Regions from separate parts of the Paenibacillus graminis genome, predicted to be linked through region 1. Evidence: predicted binding sites of a transcription regulator. Region 1 holds the regulator's gene; each other region holds the start of a gene.

Evidence for each region. The regulator Rex, encoded in region 1, represses fermentation and respiration genes when NADH is low (regulators of the CRP and FNR family bind a similar motif). The targets are predictions, from matches to a motif close to TTGTGAAATATTTCACAA.
Region 2: the regulator Rex is predicted to act here: its motif matches at 2,621-2,638, upstream of qoxA (cytochrome aa3 quinol oxidase subunit II).
Region 3: the regulator Rex is predicted to act here: its motif matches at 1,744-1,761, upstream of nirB (nitrite reductase large subunit NirB).
Region 4: the regulator Rex is predicted to act here: its motif matches at 2,114-2,131, upstream of PGRAT_RS12255 (helical membrane plugin domain-containing protein).

The regions. Positions count from the first base shown of each region.
Region 1 is NZ_CP009287.1:4,600,544-4,605,116, reverse strand. Features, by position in the region: gene dinG (ATP-dependent DNA helicase DinG) at 1-2,256, shown strand, start outside; gene PGRAT_RS19695 (redox-sensing transcriptional repressor Rex) at 2,818-3,471, shown strand; gene PGRAT_RS19690 (amidohydrolase) at 3,458-4,573, shown strand, end outside.
Region 2 is NZ_CP009287.1:1,201,171-1,205,743, reverse strand. Features, by position in the region: gene PGRAT_RS05125 (MFS transporter) at 1-125, opposite strand, end outside; gene PGRAT_RS05120 (TetR/AcrR family transcriptional regulator) at 297-914, shown strand; gene PGRAT_RS05115 (polysaccharide deacetylase family protein) at 1,110-2,246, opposite strand; gene qoxA (cytochrome aa3 quinol oxidase subunit II) at 2,746-3,765, shown strand; gene qoxB (cytochrome aa3 quinol oxidase subunit I) at 3,805-4,573, shown strand, end outside.
Region 3 is NZ_CP009287.1:4,888,281-4,892,853, forward strand. Features, by position in the region: gene nirB (nitrite reductase large subunit NirB) at 1-1,640, opposite strand, end outside; gene PGRAT_RS21035 (hypothetical protein) at 1,854-2,555, opposite strand; gene ric (iron-sulfur cluster repair di-iron protein) at 2,728-3,459, opposite strand; gene PGRAT_RS21045 (hypothetical protein) at 3,681-3,929, shown strand; gene PGRAT_RS21050 (LPXTG cell wall anchor domain-containing protein) at 3,950-4,138, shown strand.
Region 4 is NZ_CP009287.1:3,004,023-3,008,595, reverse strand. Features, by position in the region: gene PGRAT_RS12265 (DUF2785 domain-containing protein) at 1-80, opposite strand, end outside; gene PGRAT_RS12260 (NAD(P)/FAD-dependent oxidoreductase) at 412-1,590, opposite strand; gene PGRAT_RS12255 (helical membrane plugin domain-containing protein) at 1,609-2,022, opposite strand; gene PGRAT_RS12250 (nitroreductase family protein) at 2,354-2,971, shown strand; gene PGRAT_RS31585 (hypothetical protein) at 3,110-3,733, opposite strand; gene PGRAT_RS12240 (class I SAM-dependent methyltransferase) at 4,357-4,573, opposite strand, start outside.

The DNA.
Region 1 (4,573 bases):
ACTTTCCAGCCTGAGGGTGAGCTGACCTTTTACCGCCAGCTGGCGCTGGCTGCAGGAGACTGGACCGAGCTGATGCCTCCCAGAGAGGAAGGAACCGGCAATCCTCTGCAGAATATTACCTTTAAGGAATATATGGAAGAGGTGACCCAGCGTCTTAAGGAGGCCCTGCCCCAATACGAAAGCCGTGAAGCCCAGGAAATTATGATCCATGAGGTGATGACGGCACTTGAAAGTGACAAGCATCTGTTAATCGAGGCGGGTACGGGTACCGGCAAATCCCTGGGTTATCTGCTTCCGGCCATCTACCACAGTGTGCGCTCGGGACAGAAGGTCATGGTGAGCACACATACCATCAACCTTCAGGACCAGCTGCGTGAGCGCGACATCCCCCTTTTGACAAATGTCGTGCCATTTCCGTTTAAAGCTGCGGTCTTCAAGGGGAGAGGACACTATTTGTGTCTGCGCAAGTTTGAACATAAAATAAATAAAAAGGACTTCGCGAGTCCCCGGGAAGAAGCGCTTACTGCAGCGCAGATGATTGTATGGCTGACACAGACCCAGTCAGGTGATGATGAGGAGCTGAATCTGAACGGCCGCGGCGGTGATTTCTGGGAGACTGTGGCCAGTGACACGGATTCTTGTCTGGGACGCTCCTGCCCCTGGTTCCGCAAATGTTATTACCACCGGGCCAAGCACGAAGCCGGAATCGCTGATGTCGTAGTGACCAACCACTCCAAGCTGTTCGCAGACGTCAAGGCCGGCCATCAGCTGCTACCGGCGTATGAGCACCTTATTATTGATGAAGCGCATCATCTGGAGGACATTGCCGGGAAGCATCTGGGCATGCAGATGAAATACTTCACGGTTGCCCATACGCTTACACGCCTCTATAAGGACAGCAAGAGCGGACAGCTGCCCGTTCTGCGCCAGACTCTGCAGTCTTCAGGCAGCGAGCAGGCGGCTGAATGGAGCGGGGTGATCGATAGAATCTACCCGGAACTGCTTACGGTAAAGGAATCTTGGGACGCGCTAAGCGACAAACTGTTTGCATTGCTGCCCGAGCGCAGCGATGCCGCAGCAGGAGAAGCGGGACAGCTGGTTACGCGACTTCTGCCGGGTGTTCAGCCAAAGGGCTGGGAAGAAATAGCTGCGCTGGAGAACACCCTGAACCTGAGCCTGAGCGAAATTATCCGCAAAGGTGACAAGATGCTTAGCGAAATGCGCGAATCGGAGAGCCAGTCTTCCTCGGACAGTCTGGTGACGGATATCGGCGGGCTGTTCAAGGACTTGGCCTCCATCCGCGAGCAGGTGCGGTTTTTCATGAACCTGAACGACGAGAATATCGTCTACTGGATGGAGGGCAGCGGCAATTACCGGGGGAAATCACTGCAGCTGTATGCTGTTCCGGTGGATGTCAGTTCCCAACTCAAGGAGCTGTTTTTCGATAAAAAGAAAAGCATTGTCCTGACCTCAGCCACACTGTCCGTGGATAAGTCCTTTCAATTCATGATTGACAATCTTGGATTGGGCGAGTCCGCAGAACAGGGGCGTCTGATGACAGCGCTGCTGCCGTCGCCGTTTAAGTATCGTGAACAGGCACTTCTGGTTATCCCGCGCGATTTCCCCAGTGTCAAAGGCAGTGTGGGGGATGCCAGGTTTGTCGATAAGCTCGTGCATTCACTGGCGGAGGCTGCAGTGGCGACACAGGGCCGAATGCTGGTGCTGTTCACATCTTATAAAATGCTGCGCCAGGTTTATGATCCTCTGAAGGAGGCGCTTGCCTCACAGGACATCACTGTTCTGGGGCAGGGCGTAGAGGGCGGAAGCCGCAGTAAGCTGATCCGGCGTTTTCAGGATAGTGCCGCTTCCGTGCTGCTGGGGACAAGCAGTTTCTGGGAAGGGGTAGATATTCCCGGTGAGGCGCTGACCTGTCTGGCTATTGTCAGGCTGCCGTTTCAACCGCCGAACCATCCGCTTGCGGAGGCGAAGGCTGAACTGCTGCAGGCACAGAAAAAGAACCCTTTTATGAAGCTGTCGGTACCCCAGGCGGTCATCCGGTTCAAACAGGGCTTCGGCAGGCTGGTTCGCACTGCACAGGACCGGGGGATTGTCATTGTATATGATACCAGGGTTATCGAATCTTATTATGGAAAGTACTTCCTGTACTCGCTTCCTGGACCCAAAATGGAGCATATGCTCACCGATCAGATGGTCCCGCGTATCGCCGAATGGCTTGAAGACGGCAGTGTGTCCTGATTCTGCTATACATTCTAATTTTTATTATTAGAAATTATGATTATTTTCTGTTGCGGATCAGAAATTTTGTTAAGTAGAGATAAATAAAATTTAGCTTTTGAAAAGCCGGGGCTGGTTTATCCAGAAACAACGGCAGAAATGCCGTTGTTGAGGAAGCGGAGGCTGGTTTCTCTAGAAACAACAGCAGAAATGCCGTTATTGGAGTGTAGAAGGCTCGTAATGCCCGGAAATAACAGCAGAAATGCTGCTGTTGATGCGTTGAAGGCTGGTGAGTTCAGAAACAACGGCAGAAATGACGTTGTTGGAGTGCTGAAGGCGAATATGTCTTTGGTTATCACCTATAGTTCGGTCCTCAGGCGTTCTGCTAACGAAAGGGCGCCGGGGGATGGACTATAATTTTGGAGCGCTAACAAACTTAAGATGATGCTTTCGAAGTGAGTTTTGTACGAAGTATTTCAGGAAGTATACGCTAACAAAACTTAAGATGATGCTTTCGGAGTGAGTTTTGTACGAAGCTGATCTAAGAAGCATACGCTAACAAAACTTTTAGGAGGAGAAAATATGAAATCGGACAAAATATCGGAGGCTGTGGTGCGCAGACTGCCTGTGTACCTGCGTTTTCTGAATGATCTTCAGAAGCGTGAAATCTCCACCGTATCTTCACAGGAGCTGGGGCAGAAGCTGGATCTGAATCCGGCGCAAATCCGCAAGGATCTGGCCTATTTCGGCGATTTCGGCCGAAAAGGCATCGGCTATGATGTATCATATCTGATTGAGAAAATCCGCCATATCCTAAAGCTTGACCAGCAGATCAATGTGGCTCTGGTGGGTGCAGGTAATCTTGGACACGCATTATCCAATTACAATGCCTACTTAAAGGACATGATGAAAATCACCGCAGTCTTTGATTCCTATCCGCCCAAGATCGGGCAGAAAATCAACTCACTGACTGTCCAGCCTATGGAAGAGCTGGGGAGCACAATCCGCGAGCAGGGCATTCGCATCGGTATTATTACTGTACCGGACAGTGAAGCGCAAACCGTTGCAGATATTCTGGTGGATTCAGGTATTGAGGCGATCCTCAATTTCGCACCGGTGATTTTGAAGACGCCTGCCAACATCCGGATTCACGCCGCTGATTTTACCACTGATTTGCAGAGTCTGGCCTATTACTTGCATGATGGAAAGGACGAAACGGAAGATGAGCAGCAATAAAACTGTAATTGTAAATGGGCGGTTTCTGGTACCGGGTACGGAGCAGCCGGTGTTAAGCGGTTATATGACCATAGAAAATGATCTCATCACATACATAGGAGAAATTGAACCTGTCATTGAAGAAGGTACCCAGACCATTGACGGCAGCCGTCTGCTGTTCATGCCGGGTCTGGTCAATACCCATGGCCATACAGCAATGTCCCTGTTGCGCGGCTACGGGGATGACATGGTGCTTCAGAACTGGCTGCAGGAAAAAATGTGGCCGATGGAAGAAAAATTCACCGGAGACGATGTCTATTGGGGGACTTCCTTGTCTGTACTGGAAATGCTGAAAGGCGGCACCACCACCTTCCTGGATATGTATGACCACATGGACCGTGTTGCCGAGGTTACCGAGCTGTCCGGCATCCGTGCCGTGCTGATGCGCGGGGTTATTGGCCTCTGTCCGGAGGACGTGCAGAACCATAAATTGGCCGAAGCGGTTGCTTTTGCGCGGAACTGGCACGGGAAAGCGGACGGAAGAATCACAACGATGATTTCACCCCATGCCCCGTACACCTGTCCGCCGGAGTTTTTTGTGAAGTTTGTTCAAGCCGCCCATGATTTGGATCTGCCGATGCATACGCACATGTCGGAAACCCGGCGTGAAGTCGAGCAGAATGCCGAGGATTACGGCCTGCGTCCGGTAGCCCATCTGGAAAAGCTGGGAATGTTCACCCGCCCGTCCCTAGTTGCACATGGTGTTCATTTGACCGATGAAGAGATTGAGATTCTTGCCCGTTACAATGTAGGAGTGTCCCATAATCCAGGCAGCAATCTGAAGCTGGCAAGCGGAGTAGCCCGGGTACCGGAGCTGCTGCGTGCAGGAGTCACAGTATCGCTTGGCACCGACGGCGCGGCGAGCAACAATAATCTCGATATGTTTGAGGAGATGCGTCTAGCTGCCTTGATCCACAAAGGCGTGAGCGGAGATCCGACGGCGGTTCCGGCACCGGAAGCGCTGCTGATGGCGACCGAATACGGCGCACAGTCGATTTTTCTGGACCGGGTCGGCCGGCTTGCTCCGGGAATGAAGGCGGATTTCATTGCGCTGGATATCGAC
Region 2 (4,573 bases), 3.4 Mb from region 1:
CTTCCGCCGAAATGGCGCGTCATCTCCGGCAGGGCGATATTAATAATCGTCGTATCCAGCAGCGCCATAAAAAAACCAAGTACGATTGCTGTAAAAGATAAAGCTCTGCGCATTCTTACACTCATCTTCATCATCCTCCAAAAGGCCATCATAAATGTGAACCCAAGTTCATGTTTTAGATTATATGAACTAAAGTTCATGTTTGTCAATGATTAAATATGAAATCAAGTTCAACTTTTATTGACAGCCTGAATTCCCTCCTCTACAATCAGTACTACAAGGGGGAGCAATCTGACATGAGTGATATGGAAGACAAGATCAGAACACCACGGCAGGAACGCAGTATCCGGACCAAGGAGGCTATTGTCCAAGCAGCCATGAAGCAGTTCTCGGACAAGGGCTTCCATCAGACCAACACCAAGCAAATCGCAGCGGCGGCCGGAGTATCGACTGGCAGCTTCTATTCCTATTTTGTAGATAAAAGAGCCGTTTTCATTGAAGTGCTGAAGAACTATGGTGCAGATCTTCTAGCCCGGATCGACGCTTCGATGTCAGAGATCAACTTCTTAACCATCGACCGCTCCGAGCTGATCATGCATCTGGTCGACACCCTCCTGATCTCCCATGAGGCCTTTATAGGCTACCATCGAGAGCTGACCATCATGTACCATAGCGATGAGGAGATTAAGCAGTTAATGGATGCACAGTATGAAGCAGGCCGCATCAGAACACTTGAGTATCTGCAGATGGGACAGGATGAGCTAAAAACTGAAGACATGGAGGCCGCTTCCGTGATCGTGTTCGAAACGGTAAGCGCCATCGTTGACGTTATCTCTTTCTCCCAGCAGCGTATCGCAACTGAACGGCTGAAATCCGAGCTGGTACATATGATTGTTAGTTATTTGTACAAATGACTTTGCTCAGGCGCACATTCTGTTGCACTTTCTGCAGCAGAAGTTCTCATAACAGAATGCGATCCGACGCACAACAATAAATACTCTATTGCATGAAGTGCAATCACCTCATAAATCAACTAATTTTAAACCGCAAAAAGAGCAAGCAGCGAGGGTCTCACCTCGCAGCTTGCTCTTTTGATATCCTGACAATCGTTAACGTTTGTCCTTCCAGAAATTTACCGGCTCGATGTCCTTCGTGACAATCTCGAAGGTGTAGCCTTCTTTCTTCAATGTTTCCAGCAGGCGCGGCAGCACCTTAAGTGTTGCTTTCTGGTCATGCATCAGAATAACGGGATTGGTTTTGGACTTCTGCAGCTTATGAACCTGGCCCATTACGGTGTTGTAGATGGTAACACTGTCCTCTTTATATTTCCAGTCATCGGAATCCACGTTCCAGTCCCACAGGTGGTAGCCTTGACCCAGCACTTTATCCCTGAAGGTCTTAGTGAAATATGGCTTGCTGCCATATGGGGGACGGATCAGGGTTGTGCCGGTGCCGGTGATCTTCCGCAGTACATCGTTGTCCCTGTTCATTTCAGCCAGCGCAGCAGAGGCAGAAGCATAGAATTTCTCTTTGCGGTGGGTCATGCCGTGCAGTCCCAGCCCGTTCCCCTCTTCCACAATCCGCTTAACCTGGGATGGATAGCGGTTCATGTTCGGTCCAAGCATGAAGAATGTAGCCTTGACCCCATACTTGTTCAGAATGTCCAGCAACTCAGACGTTGTAGCAGACGGGCCGTCATCAAAAGTCAGATACAGCGTTTTTCCCGGTTTGGCCGCCGGCTGATTCTGCGCAGGTTCCGCAGGCGCAGGCGGTGCCAGTTCGTTTTTGTACTTGGTTACGAACGCAGTGTCATCAAGTGCCGCCGAACCATCCTGGACCCGCAGTAAATATTTATCCGGTTCAAAGGATATTCTATATCCTAGGTAAGCGCTGATCTTCAGCGGAACCATCAGTGCTCCATCCCGGAGAAACGTGTCTGCCTTTGCAACCGTTCCATCCTGAAGCCGGGCTCCCCCATTATTCTCCAGCAGACGGAGGATGCGCCCCCCGCCTTCCACCTGAATGCCATCCGGAAGACCGGTGAGGGTCCACTTCAGCTCTGTTGCCAAAGCGCGGAGTGGGACATAATAGGTGCTTTTTTCCGAAACAGCTGTGATTCCGGTTAATGAGTCGTTCACTCCAAGCTTCAAAGATTTGTTTGCTCCCGCTGCATCTGCTGTAATTTGCAGGATGCCGAAGCAAAGAATAAAAGACATGAATAAGAGCACTACTTTTTTGATAGGCACGTGAAACAATCTCCAATCTATGTATATTTACCTACTACTTTAGCATAAATAGATATAACGTAATTTGAGAGATTGTAACCATGAGCACAAAAAATTGTAACTGTTTGGCTGTGAGAAATGACATATCGTCATTTTTTTCAGAAAATAACCATATTCTGTCGAGTGCTGTCAGAGCAAGCAAAACCGCGAAATCAGGGTGTTTTCAGTTTAAATAATTGTGACGAAAATAGTAACATTTGTGAAATCATGAACAAAATTTGAACTTTCTTAAAATAACCTTAAGGCGCACCGTTACTGTGATCTTTATCATACGTTAAGACTCTTGTAACAATTTGATCACATATATTTAACCGAATGTACATTTTTAAGGTCTATTGTGTATTTTTTTACAAAATATGTATTTTGCATTATGGGTAAGTAGTTCTTACTATAGATACAGGTTAATGTTTGCCCGCAACGATCGGCGAATGAAAAGAACTATTGAAGGAAGGAGTTCTATATGAAAAAAAAGGGACCGTTATACGCTTTGTTTCTCAGCCTCATCCTCCTCCTGCCGGGATGCAGTTCACTCACCGTTCTGAACCCGAAGGGGCCGTCTGCCCGAACTTTATCTGACACCATTATCCTTTCCATTCTGGTTATGCTTGGTGTTCTGGCGGTTGTCTACATCTTATATATCTTTGTGCTGGTGAAATACCGGGCCAAGAAAAGCAATGAAGGATACATTCCGGAGCATGAGGAGGGCAATAAGGTCCTCGAGACGATCTGGATCGTCATCCCGATCATTATCGTGGCCTTCCTGTCCGTCGTGACGGTCAAAACGACCAACGCCGTCGAGAATCAGGCCAAAGAGTATAAAGACCAGACTCCGCTGGTTATCTATGCCTCTTCCTCCAACTGGAAATGGCATTTCAGCTATCCGGAAGAAGGCATTGAAACTGTAAACTATGTGAATATGCCGGTTCACCGGGCGGTAGAGTTCAGAATGTACTCTTTTGGTTCCATTACCAGTCTGTGGATTCCGCAGCTTGCCGGACAAAAGTACGCCATGAGCGACATGCTCACAACGCTTCACCTTTCCGCAGATACCGAAGGCTCTTATATGGGCAGAAATGCCAACTTTAGCGGTAAAGGCTTCGCCCACATGGAGTTTGAAGCGCTGGTCATGAGCAGCAAAGATTATGAGGACTGGGTAAAAGAGGTCAAGGAAACCGCTCCGAAGCTTACGGAAAAGGAATTCAAAGGCCTGCTCGCCACCGATTATCTTGGACGCAAAACCTATTCATCCACCCATCTTGAATTCAGCCCTCCTCCGGGAGAACACAGCGAGCATATGAGCGGCGGCGGTAAAGAGATGGATATGGACAACGGAAATATGGATCATCAGGACAATAAAGAAATCCATCCTTCACCTGAGCCTTCCAGCGAGACGGAGTTCGACAGTAAACCGAATCCGGAAGTCGAACAGCCGCTGCCAAGCTCACCGGTGGATGAACATACACACGACAGCAATTCTTAATGACAGGCTTGAAGAAACAACCTGAAAGGAGCCACCCTAATGGATTTAGACAAATTTAAGGTTCACGGCGAACCCTTAATATATGGAGCCATGATCAGTATCGCACTCGCTACCATCGGGATTCTCGTCGGGCTTACCTATTTCAAAAAATGGGGCTACCTGTGGCGCGAATGGCTGACTACGGTCGACCATAAGAAAATCGGCGTCATGTATATCCTGGCCGCCCTGCTCATGCTGTTCCGCGGCGGCGTGGACGCCATGATGATGCGTCTGCAGACGGCAGCGCCTGAAATGAAATTCCTCGATGCGCAGCATTATAATGAGGTCTTTACCACCCACGGTCTGATCATGATCCTCTTCATGGCCATGCCGTTTATCATCGGTCTGATGAATGTGATTGTACCGCTGCAAATCGGTGCCCGAGACGTGGCTTTTCCGCGCCTCAACGCCGTCAGCTTCTGGCTCTTCTTCTTCGGGGCCATGCTGCTTAACATTTCCTTCGTCATCGGCGGATCGCCGGATGCCGGATGGTCAGCCTACTTCCCGCTGGCGAGTCTGGAGTTCAGTCCGACGGTCGGGAACAACTATTACTCCCTGGCGCTGCAGATTTCCGGTATCGGAACTCTGATCACAGGCGTCAACTTTATCGTCACCATTCTCAAAATGCGCGCTCCAGGCATGAAGCTGATGAAAATGCCGATGTTCACCTGGTCCGTGCTCATTACGAACGTAATTATCGTCTTCGCCTTCCCGGTACTGACCGTGGCGCTTGCGCTAATGATGTTCGACCGCCTCTTCGGCTCCCAGT
Region 3 (4,573 bases), 290 kb from region 1:
TCCTTCTCATCCTCATGCGTATCCGGGTAGAGCATACCGAGATAATAGTTCACGGCCGGACGGCATTTCGAGCAGCCCTCAGCCTGCTTCCAGTCCAGCACATGCATGACCTCTTTGGTCGTTTTCAGGCCTTTCGCGGTGATTTCGGCCACAATTTCGTCCCGGCTCAAGGTGGTGCAGGCGCAGATTCCCTGTTTGGCACTCTGCTGGAAGCTGTCTCCGAGGACAAACTGCAGGATCTGCTCTACGACAGGCTTGCAGCCGCCGCAGGAACGGGTAGCTCCGGTGCAGGCCTTGATCTCATCCACAGTCGTGAAGCCATTCTCCGTTACGGCATCGACAATGGCTTTTTTGGTCACGCCGTTGCAGCCGCAGACAATCTCTTCATCCGCCATCGTCTCTACCGACATGCCTTTCTTCGCTCCGCCTCCGCCGCAGCAGCCGGTGCCCATAACCTCGCTGTATATCTCGTCGGTCATCTCTGCACCCTGCTTCACCAGCTTCTGCAGATTGGCCGATTCTGTGACATCACCGAACAGAACTGCTCCGACAATCGTGTTGTTTTTGAGCAAAATCTTCTTATAGGTCCGCTTCCATTCATCTTTGGACGAGATGACCGTATGCTCAGCGGTTTCCGTGAACTCACCGGCTGAGAAAACATCCACTCCGGAGATTTTCAGCTTGGTGGCAACAACCGAACCTTCATAAGGCTGAGTCGGTACGCCGCAGAGGTGCTTCGCGAGTACACTTCCCTGCTCGAACAGCGGTGCTACCAGTCCGTAGCAGGTCCCTCTGTGTTCCGTACATTCGCCAACAGAATATACACCCGGCATCGAGGTTTGCAGATAATCATCAACTACAATCCCGCGGTTAACCGTAATGCCGCTCTCATGGGCCAGTAGCGTGTTGGGCTTAATCCCAACGGCCATAACCACAAAATCCGCTGCCAGCTCCGTTCCGTCACTGAAACGCAGGCCGTTCACACGCTCATCACCAGTCAGTTCAACCGTCTGTTTGCCCATAGCAAATTTCACGCCCTGTCGCGCAAGCTCCGCCTGAAGCATCGAGGAAGCATTGTGGTCCAGCTGCCGTTCCATCAGATCTTCCAGAAGGTGGACTACCGTTACGTCCATCCCGAGGTTCACAAGTCCTTTGGCTGCTTCCAGTCCGAGCAGTCCGCCGCCGATCACTGCCGCCGTACGGTATTGCTTGGCTGCCGCAATCATAGCATCGCAATCCGCAATATCGCGGAAGCCCACTACCCCTTCTTTGCCGCTGCCCGGCACAGGAAGAATGAACGAATTCGAGCCTGTAGCAATGATCGCCTTGTCATAAGGAACTGACATCCCGTTATCTGTGATAATCTGCCGCGCCGCTTCATCGATTCGGACCACGGTCGTTCCTGTGTGCAGCGTAATATTGTGATCCGCATACCACTGGCGGTCATTCAGCACGATCTCCTCTATGGTTTTACTTCCTTCAAGCACGTAGGACAGCATAATCCGATTGTAATTGGGGTGCGGCTCACTGCCGAATACAGTAATATCATAAGCGCCGCCGAGCTTCAAAATCTGCTCTACCGTCCCTACACCTGCCATGCCGTTACCAATGAGTACTAGCTTTTCTCTCTCCACTGTCATTGTTGTGCCCCTCCTTAAACCGTCTGCATTTCATCACAACACATCTGATAGTGAAATTATACTGTTGATTTTCGAAAAGACTTTGTGATTGCAATCACATTAAATGTGAAGGTTTTCACATATTTCAGCAAGTGAACTATTCAACCTTTTGGACAAAAAAATGCCAGATTCCTAAGCAAGTGAGCAATAGAAATCTGGCACTGGACTCCTCAACTAACGCAACACAAGCGCTACCTCCAAGGTATCCTGGGGTCTAAGCTTCATATCAATTCCACTGTCCAGCAGCTGCTTGCCATTGACCTTCAGCCTCCAGGCCTCATTGCTGAGCGGTTTGTAATCCATAATGCTTATCACTGTCTTATTGTCCTCGGCCAATTGAACCATACCGCTGCCCTTCAGCACACCCCGGACAGACAAATCCTCGGAATACGGCAGCACATACGAATGAGTCATTTCCGGCTGCTCGCTTCCGCCGTTCACGGTAAAAATGACCGGCTGCAGCTCAGACCCGGCTGCAGCGGGTTCTGCCGCAATAAGTATGCTGTCGCTGCGGTCAACACTGCTGTTCCAATCCATTATTTTTTTGCCGTTCAATTGTATTTCCCAAATCCACTCGGGACTCAGAGATACTTTGTTGACCGTCAAGAGACTGTACCCGTCATCGGCAAATGTAGCTACCCCACTTTTTTTAAGCAGTTCAATAAGCGGCATGCCATCCTTATAGGCCTCGCTTATCTGTCCCCCCGAGCTTCCGGCCAGCTCGCTGTCACCGACACGCAGCGAAAACGCAGGTCCTGCATTTCCGGCTCCGCCATCGTTCCCCTCGTTCTGGGCGCCAAGAACCGAAGAACAGCCGCCCAATATTCCGAGTACTAATATTCCCAGACAAATGCGCCACACCCATTTCGCGGACATTTCCGGCACCGCCTTCTTCCGCCCGCTCTCAGTCTCTGCTGCTGCTCAGGCATGTCTTGATGATGTACATAGTCTTTTTAAGAATAACGTAAACGGATGCTATTCTCAAATATTCCTGCCGCCATGCCTATAAAAAAAGTCCCCTAAGGGACTTGTGAAACTGCTCAAGATTCTATTGGTAGCGCAGGAACAGGATATTATTCTCCAGATGGACATGCTCAAAGGTCATTCCCTCCAGCTCTTCAAGCCGGGCATAGGTTAGACGGTAGGTTGTGCAGGCATGCTCCGGCGGTGTGAAGTCACCGGTAACTCTCCGCAGCTCGCGCAAAATATCGCCCGCCCCGTCATGCTCCTCTTCCAGCGTACGCAGAAGTCCACGCAGCTCAGTCAGGCTGTCCTCTGTAGGATTCTTTTCATAAGCCAGCATTTTGGGGAACTCGCTTTCTTCTTCCTTGGCCGTATGCTCCAGCAATTCCTCCCGCAGTGTATGGAACAGCCGGTACACTTCCGCCAAGTGCGGAGAGTCCTCACCATGTACACGGAAGACCTTCGTCACATTCTGGGCAATCAGCGGCAGCTCCTCGCGCAAATATCTGTGATGCTTATTGATAATGTATTCGACCAGCTCTTCTGACGAAGCTTCATTCCAAGCCGTATCTTCTTCCAGCACCGGATGTTCGGCCCGCAGCTTGTTCAGGTCCTGGAGCACTGCTCCTGTATCAAGCCCTTTTTCTGCTGCAGCCTCTGCCAGAGGTTTCGCACCTCCGCAGCAGAAATCAATCCGCTGTGCCTTGAAATAATCCGCCGCTTTGGGGAATTGAAGGACGATATCTCTAACCATCGCTTCACCGGAAAAATGGACGGAGGTTTCCGTCACTGTATTGTTAAATTGTTTGGCCGTCATGCTGGCCCCTCCCTTACGTTGTTGGTCTAGGTTTCTTTTACCCTTTTACCTTAACGCGGGCTGGGGTGGCCGCTTGTGATTGTACGCACTAAATATAAAAAATTTTAATGAACGTCAGGATCTCAAGCATAGTTTAGGAAATTAATATCAAAAGCTGTGTATTGAGATTTGCTTAACCTTAGGGAAGACACTGGATCAACTTTTTTGGGAGGGTGCTGAGCATGGGGAGAACTAATCTGGATGAAAGACAATTGCAAAAAAAGCACAAAGCGGGGAATCAGGCGTTTATCCTGCTGGCTTTCTTGCAGCTCGCGGATATGGGGCTGCAAAATTACGGAATTCACTGGCTTGAATATCCCCTGAGCAATTACGTTATATTTCTTGTTGGGGTGGGCTCCTACCTGGTACGGATTATCTGGTACGGATTATCTGGAACGGATCCTATGCAGGACCGGGCAGCGGAAATCTGACGGCTAATGGCAGAAGTTTATTGAGTGGGGTTCTGGCGATTCTTGTCGCGCTATGCGTCATTACCGCCGCCTGGATGGGCCCATCCGGCAAAACATCTGAGGGTACCGGCACCGGACCGGCGGTTCTGATGATTTCTACAGCAGTTGGACTGGTCATCCTGGGTGCGGTGTTCTGGATCAGAAGAAGAAACAACCGGGATGAAGCATAGTATTACCATTGGGTTCCAAACATAACCCTGTGATCAAAGTTGAGAGTGCTGCCAGTTCGAATCATCTACCGTCCGGCAGCGCTCTTCCTTCAGCTTTTCAAATTCCCGGCTATGATGCGGACTGGAGATCCGTTATTGACGCGAATCAGGCGATTCGGCAGTACTAACGGACAAGGCTTCCGTTATTTGACCAATAACTCTTCATTCCGGGCCAGAAATGACGAAATAAGGGCTCCTGAGTCCGATTCAAGAGAAAAAGCAGACTTTTTCATAAAATAACGTCTTCTCTGTCCGCATCACTCAGAAAATAGCCCTGGCTCCCCCTCTTGCGCAGCCTGCAACCTATCTTTATTCAGCTGCCAAGCCCATCCCCTAAACACAACAAATACACACGAAATGTATACCAAAAAACACCCCTTAATCGAGGTGTTTTCA
Region 4 (4,573 bases), 1.6 Mb from region 1:
TCCTCGCCTTCACGAAGTTTGTACTGCTCTGCTTTTATTCTTTGCAAATCGTTCAGTAACTGTGTTCTGGTTTTTTTCATTGTGTCACTCCTAGGGGTGTGAAGTTATCTATCATTTGTCTAATCTCTTCATTCACTACTTCCGGTTCATCATGGTGGATATAATGTCCGCTGCGTGCAGCAATTCGTGAACAGCTTGATAGATGTATATTAGCACATTGCCGTGCAAACCCAAGAGGACAAAATGAACATAAATCTCCCCCCTTCCTCTCTCTGCAAGCCCTGTACTTGTCTTATCCACAACGAAGGGAAGATCCTAATCCCCTATACAACCAAAAAACCTCCAAGCAGACCCGGTCCTTATTAACTAAGGGCAGCAGGTCTAGCTTGAAGGCAGAACAGAGCTTCAGTATTAGTAAGCCAGGCTGAACAAGCCTTTGATGTGGGACAAATAACGGATATTGCTCGCTTCCTTCATAAGGGTTGCCGGCAAGCCCTTGAGCGGAGTATTGCTGGCTCCGATAATCGCTACCCCGTCTTTGCGCCCAAGGCTGGCAAGCGTCCCGGAGTTGATTGGGCTGAAAGCTTCGGAGGCTGTGTTAGTCAGATAAGCGTACAGATTATAGCCGATCAGCTCGCCCATCTGCCAGGCAATTTGTGCCGTTGGCGGATATGGCCGTCCATCTGCTGCGAAGACAACAGCACTGTCGCCAGCCACAAAAACATCCGGATGCGAAGTGGACTGCAGGAAGTCATTGACTGTGGCACGGCCGCGGTTCACTTCAAGGCCGGACTCGCCGACCAGAGGATTGCCCTGCACACCGCCGGTCCATACGAAGGTATTGGCAACAATTTGCTGGCCATCCTTCAGATCAATTACATTGCCGGCAACATTCGTAACAGGAAGGCCGGTCAGGAAGGTTACACCGCGGGCAGTCAGGCTCGATACTGCACGCTCGATCAGGTGATCCGGCAGCACCGGAAGGATTTTTGGACCTGCTTCTACCAGCATCAGCTTGATTTCCTGAGGATTCACGCCATAGCGTTTGGTCAGCTTCGGCAGCACATCAGCAATCTCTCCCACCAGCTCGACGCCGGTCAGACCGCCACCGCCAATCAGAATCGCCGCATCGGCAGGATTGTGTGTCTTCGCATACTCACGAATGCGTTCTTCAATATGCGCATGAATTTTTTTGGCATCGGCGGCGGATTTCAGCACCATGCTATACTCTTCAAGTCCCGGAATGCCAAAATAAGCAGTAGTGCTGCCCAGCGCAACAACAAGCGCATCATACGAGATCGCCGTACCGTCAGACAATTGCACCTGCTTGCTGTCTACGGAAAATGATTTGACCTTGGCAATTTTCAGATCAATGTCTTTACCGGCAAAAAGCTTGGTGAGCGGCATGGCTACAGCTTGTTCCGCAACACTTCCTGCCGCCAGACGATGGAGCTCCGTAATAATCTGATGCGTCGGGTATTGATTGACAACCGTAATTTTTGCTTCAGCCTTACTCATATATTTGCGCACGTTAATAGCGCTCAGAAGACCGCCGTAGCCAGCTCCGAGAATAACGATATGTTTTGACATGAAATTTTTCCTCCGCCCTTATTTTTGTGGATTGCGTTCGCCGCTGACCTGCAGGTATGCATTCATGAAACGGAGCATTTTTTGCACCTGCGGGTCCTTGATCATGCGCATCATGCCGAACAGTGTGATATTTTCGCTGCTTTCGTTCGCACGATCCTTGGCTTCGATTACGGTAGCTGCCATCGTTTTTACGGAATCCACTACGGGTTCGGCAAGTTCTTTGATGGCACCTACGGTGTCACTCTTCAGCACCTCATCTGAGGCAACAGTCTGCACAAAATCAAGCGACTTGGTTAATGCACCAACCAGCTGCGTAATCTGGGGGAGCTGTTCCACCAGCGTCGTCAGGGATTCCTGTACCTCAGGCTTCAAGAGCTGATCCAGAAGATCCTCTTTGATAAATGATTTGCTTTGCGTGATTGTTTCTGACATATTGAGTTTCTCCTTTGCATTAGCTTTCTCTCATATAAAAATGAATGTAAAGATTAATCCCTAAATCAATGTGATTATTATAACATTCTTCATGTAATAAATGTCACAATCTTTTTGCCTGTATATCCTTATTTTGTGATTAAAATCACTTCTTTTCTACGGTTTTTGGTTTTTATCTCAATTTCATAAAAAATTTTGTTCTGAGCTACATTTGGTCATTGACTATGCTCAAACACCGTGATATGTTTAGCAAGTAACAAATAGTAAGTATGTTTATTAATATCAGCTATTAATAATTGTTAACCACTACATACATTATGGAGGAATGAACATGAGTACTTTTTCAGAATTGGTTCAAGCACGCAGATCGGCAAATAACTTCGTAGAGGGGATCAAAATCCCCCAAAGTGAACTGGAAGAAATGTTCTCGCTCGCCCGTCTCGCCCCCTCAGCCTACAATTTGCAGCACACTCATTATAAGGTGGTCAGTGATGAAGACCTGAAAGGAAAGATCCGCGAAGCTGCCTATGGCCAGTACAAAATCCATACCGCATCTGCTGTCATTGTCGTGCTTGGAGACAAAAATGCCTATCTGCAGGCATCTGAAATCTACAGCGGGCTCAAAATGCTGGGAGCCATGAGCGAGGATGCTTTTGACCAGACGATTGCAGACATCCATAACGCCTACGCCGGAAAAGACGCCTTTCAGCACGATGAAGCGATCCGCAATGCCTCCCTGTCAGCCATGCAGTTTATGCTGATTGCCAAGGATAAGGGCTGGGATACCTGCCCGATGATTGGTTTCGACGCTCAAGCCGTCAAGGCGGCCCTGAACCTGAGTGATAACATGGTGCCTGTCATGCTGATTACGATCGGCAAAGACAACAAGCACAAGATCAGACCCCGCGGCTACCGCAAGCCGGTGAATGAATTTGTAGAGTTTTTTTGATTGCAGATTAGAAAGAGCCTTCCGGCATTGCGGCCGGGAGGCTCTTTGGGTTTAAATATTGAACAATCCGTAAGCTTCAGGTTCTGCAAAAGGCCGCTGGGTACTGTTAAAAACACCGTCCAGGGCGAGTACGGCGAATCATTTGGCATATTGCAGGAGAGCGATTGCCGCACGTTCCCGCCGGTCCGCATCCCCGCTGTCCAAGGCACACTTCAGCACAGTGAGTGCTTTGGACAGCGTCTCAGCATCTACCAATGCTGCCTTTTCGCTTTCCGGAGTACCGTCCGCAGAGGAGTCTGTAATCCACAGCTCCAGCCTTGCCTCCGGAAGCGGCCCATTGTACTGTAAGACTGCTTCCTCCCCGCCGGTCCACGCTCTCAGCAGCGGATTAAGCGCCGGAGCAGGCACCGTCTTTAGCCAGGTCACTCCCCGCCGGTGGCAGCGCCCGTCTTCAGGCGAATCGAAGGCTTCGGCATAAAAATAATCGCCCAGATCCCCCAAATAAGCCCACTCCCCATCCTCGATCAGCACATAATCCCCATCCTGCATGACATTCACGAACATGTCCAGACTGTCCGCTGCAGCTTCCAGCTCCGTTCCTGCGGTAGTCCCGGCTAGAACCAGACGCGTGCGAATCTCCTTTTTGCCGGCATGCTCCAGATCCCCCACGCCAGTATAGCCGATACACACGTAATTTTCTTCCAGAAACTCCTTCATCCGGTTCACCCCGGGCAGCCCACTCTTAACCCGGAATAGCTTCATTGCTGTCACCCTTTCATTCCTGAAGATAGCTTGCTTCAGCACTTATGTACAGTTAAATTATACACCAAAAAACTAAGGATACGGACGTATAACATCGCTTACATTAGTATAATTCTGAAAACATACCCAAATTTAAAGCATTCGCCTTTTTACGAATCGGCAGAACAGCGGTATAATTTAAGCATCAAGTCAAGGAACCATACACTGCTGAAAGTGAAACGGCGGGAAGGTAAAATCTCTCCGCAAATGAAGCTTTAGCAGATGTACTCCCTGTGCTTGAGACTATATCTTTGATCCTGTTGCTGAAGCTTTCAATCCATCCCGGAACGAAAGGGTATGAGCTTCTTAAAGCTCAAACATTGATCCATGAAGCCAATCGTTAACCAGCGGATGAATTAGAGAAGACTCAAAAGCAGGATAGGCAAATTTACTGCCGCCTCGGACGATTTCTACCCGGCTGAGTACAAGGATAGGATAAGGAGTCTGAGAAGAACATGGGTATAGTATGTACAGCATAACCCCCTATTGTTGATGAACAATCAATAATAGGGGGTTATGTGTGTTGCACTCAACTATTTAATCCGGAAATACAACCGCTATAAAAACTTTTGAGCGCCTGTCGTTCAGACACGCAGCAGTCTCAGCATGGAGTCCGCACCTTTTTGAAATTCATAGGGGACCTGCTGTTCTTCTGCCGTCCAGCCTTGGGCTTGAGCTGCACAGACCAGCCGCTCCAGCTTATGGTATCTGCGGGAGGATAAGTCCACCAGCGGGAAGATGCGAATTTCCGACTTCGTGACCCTCATCAATTCCTGAAGTGTCCTGAGATGAAAATCATAG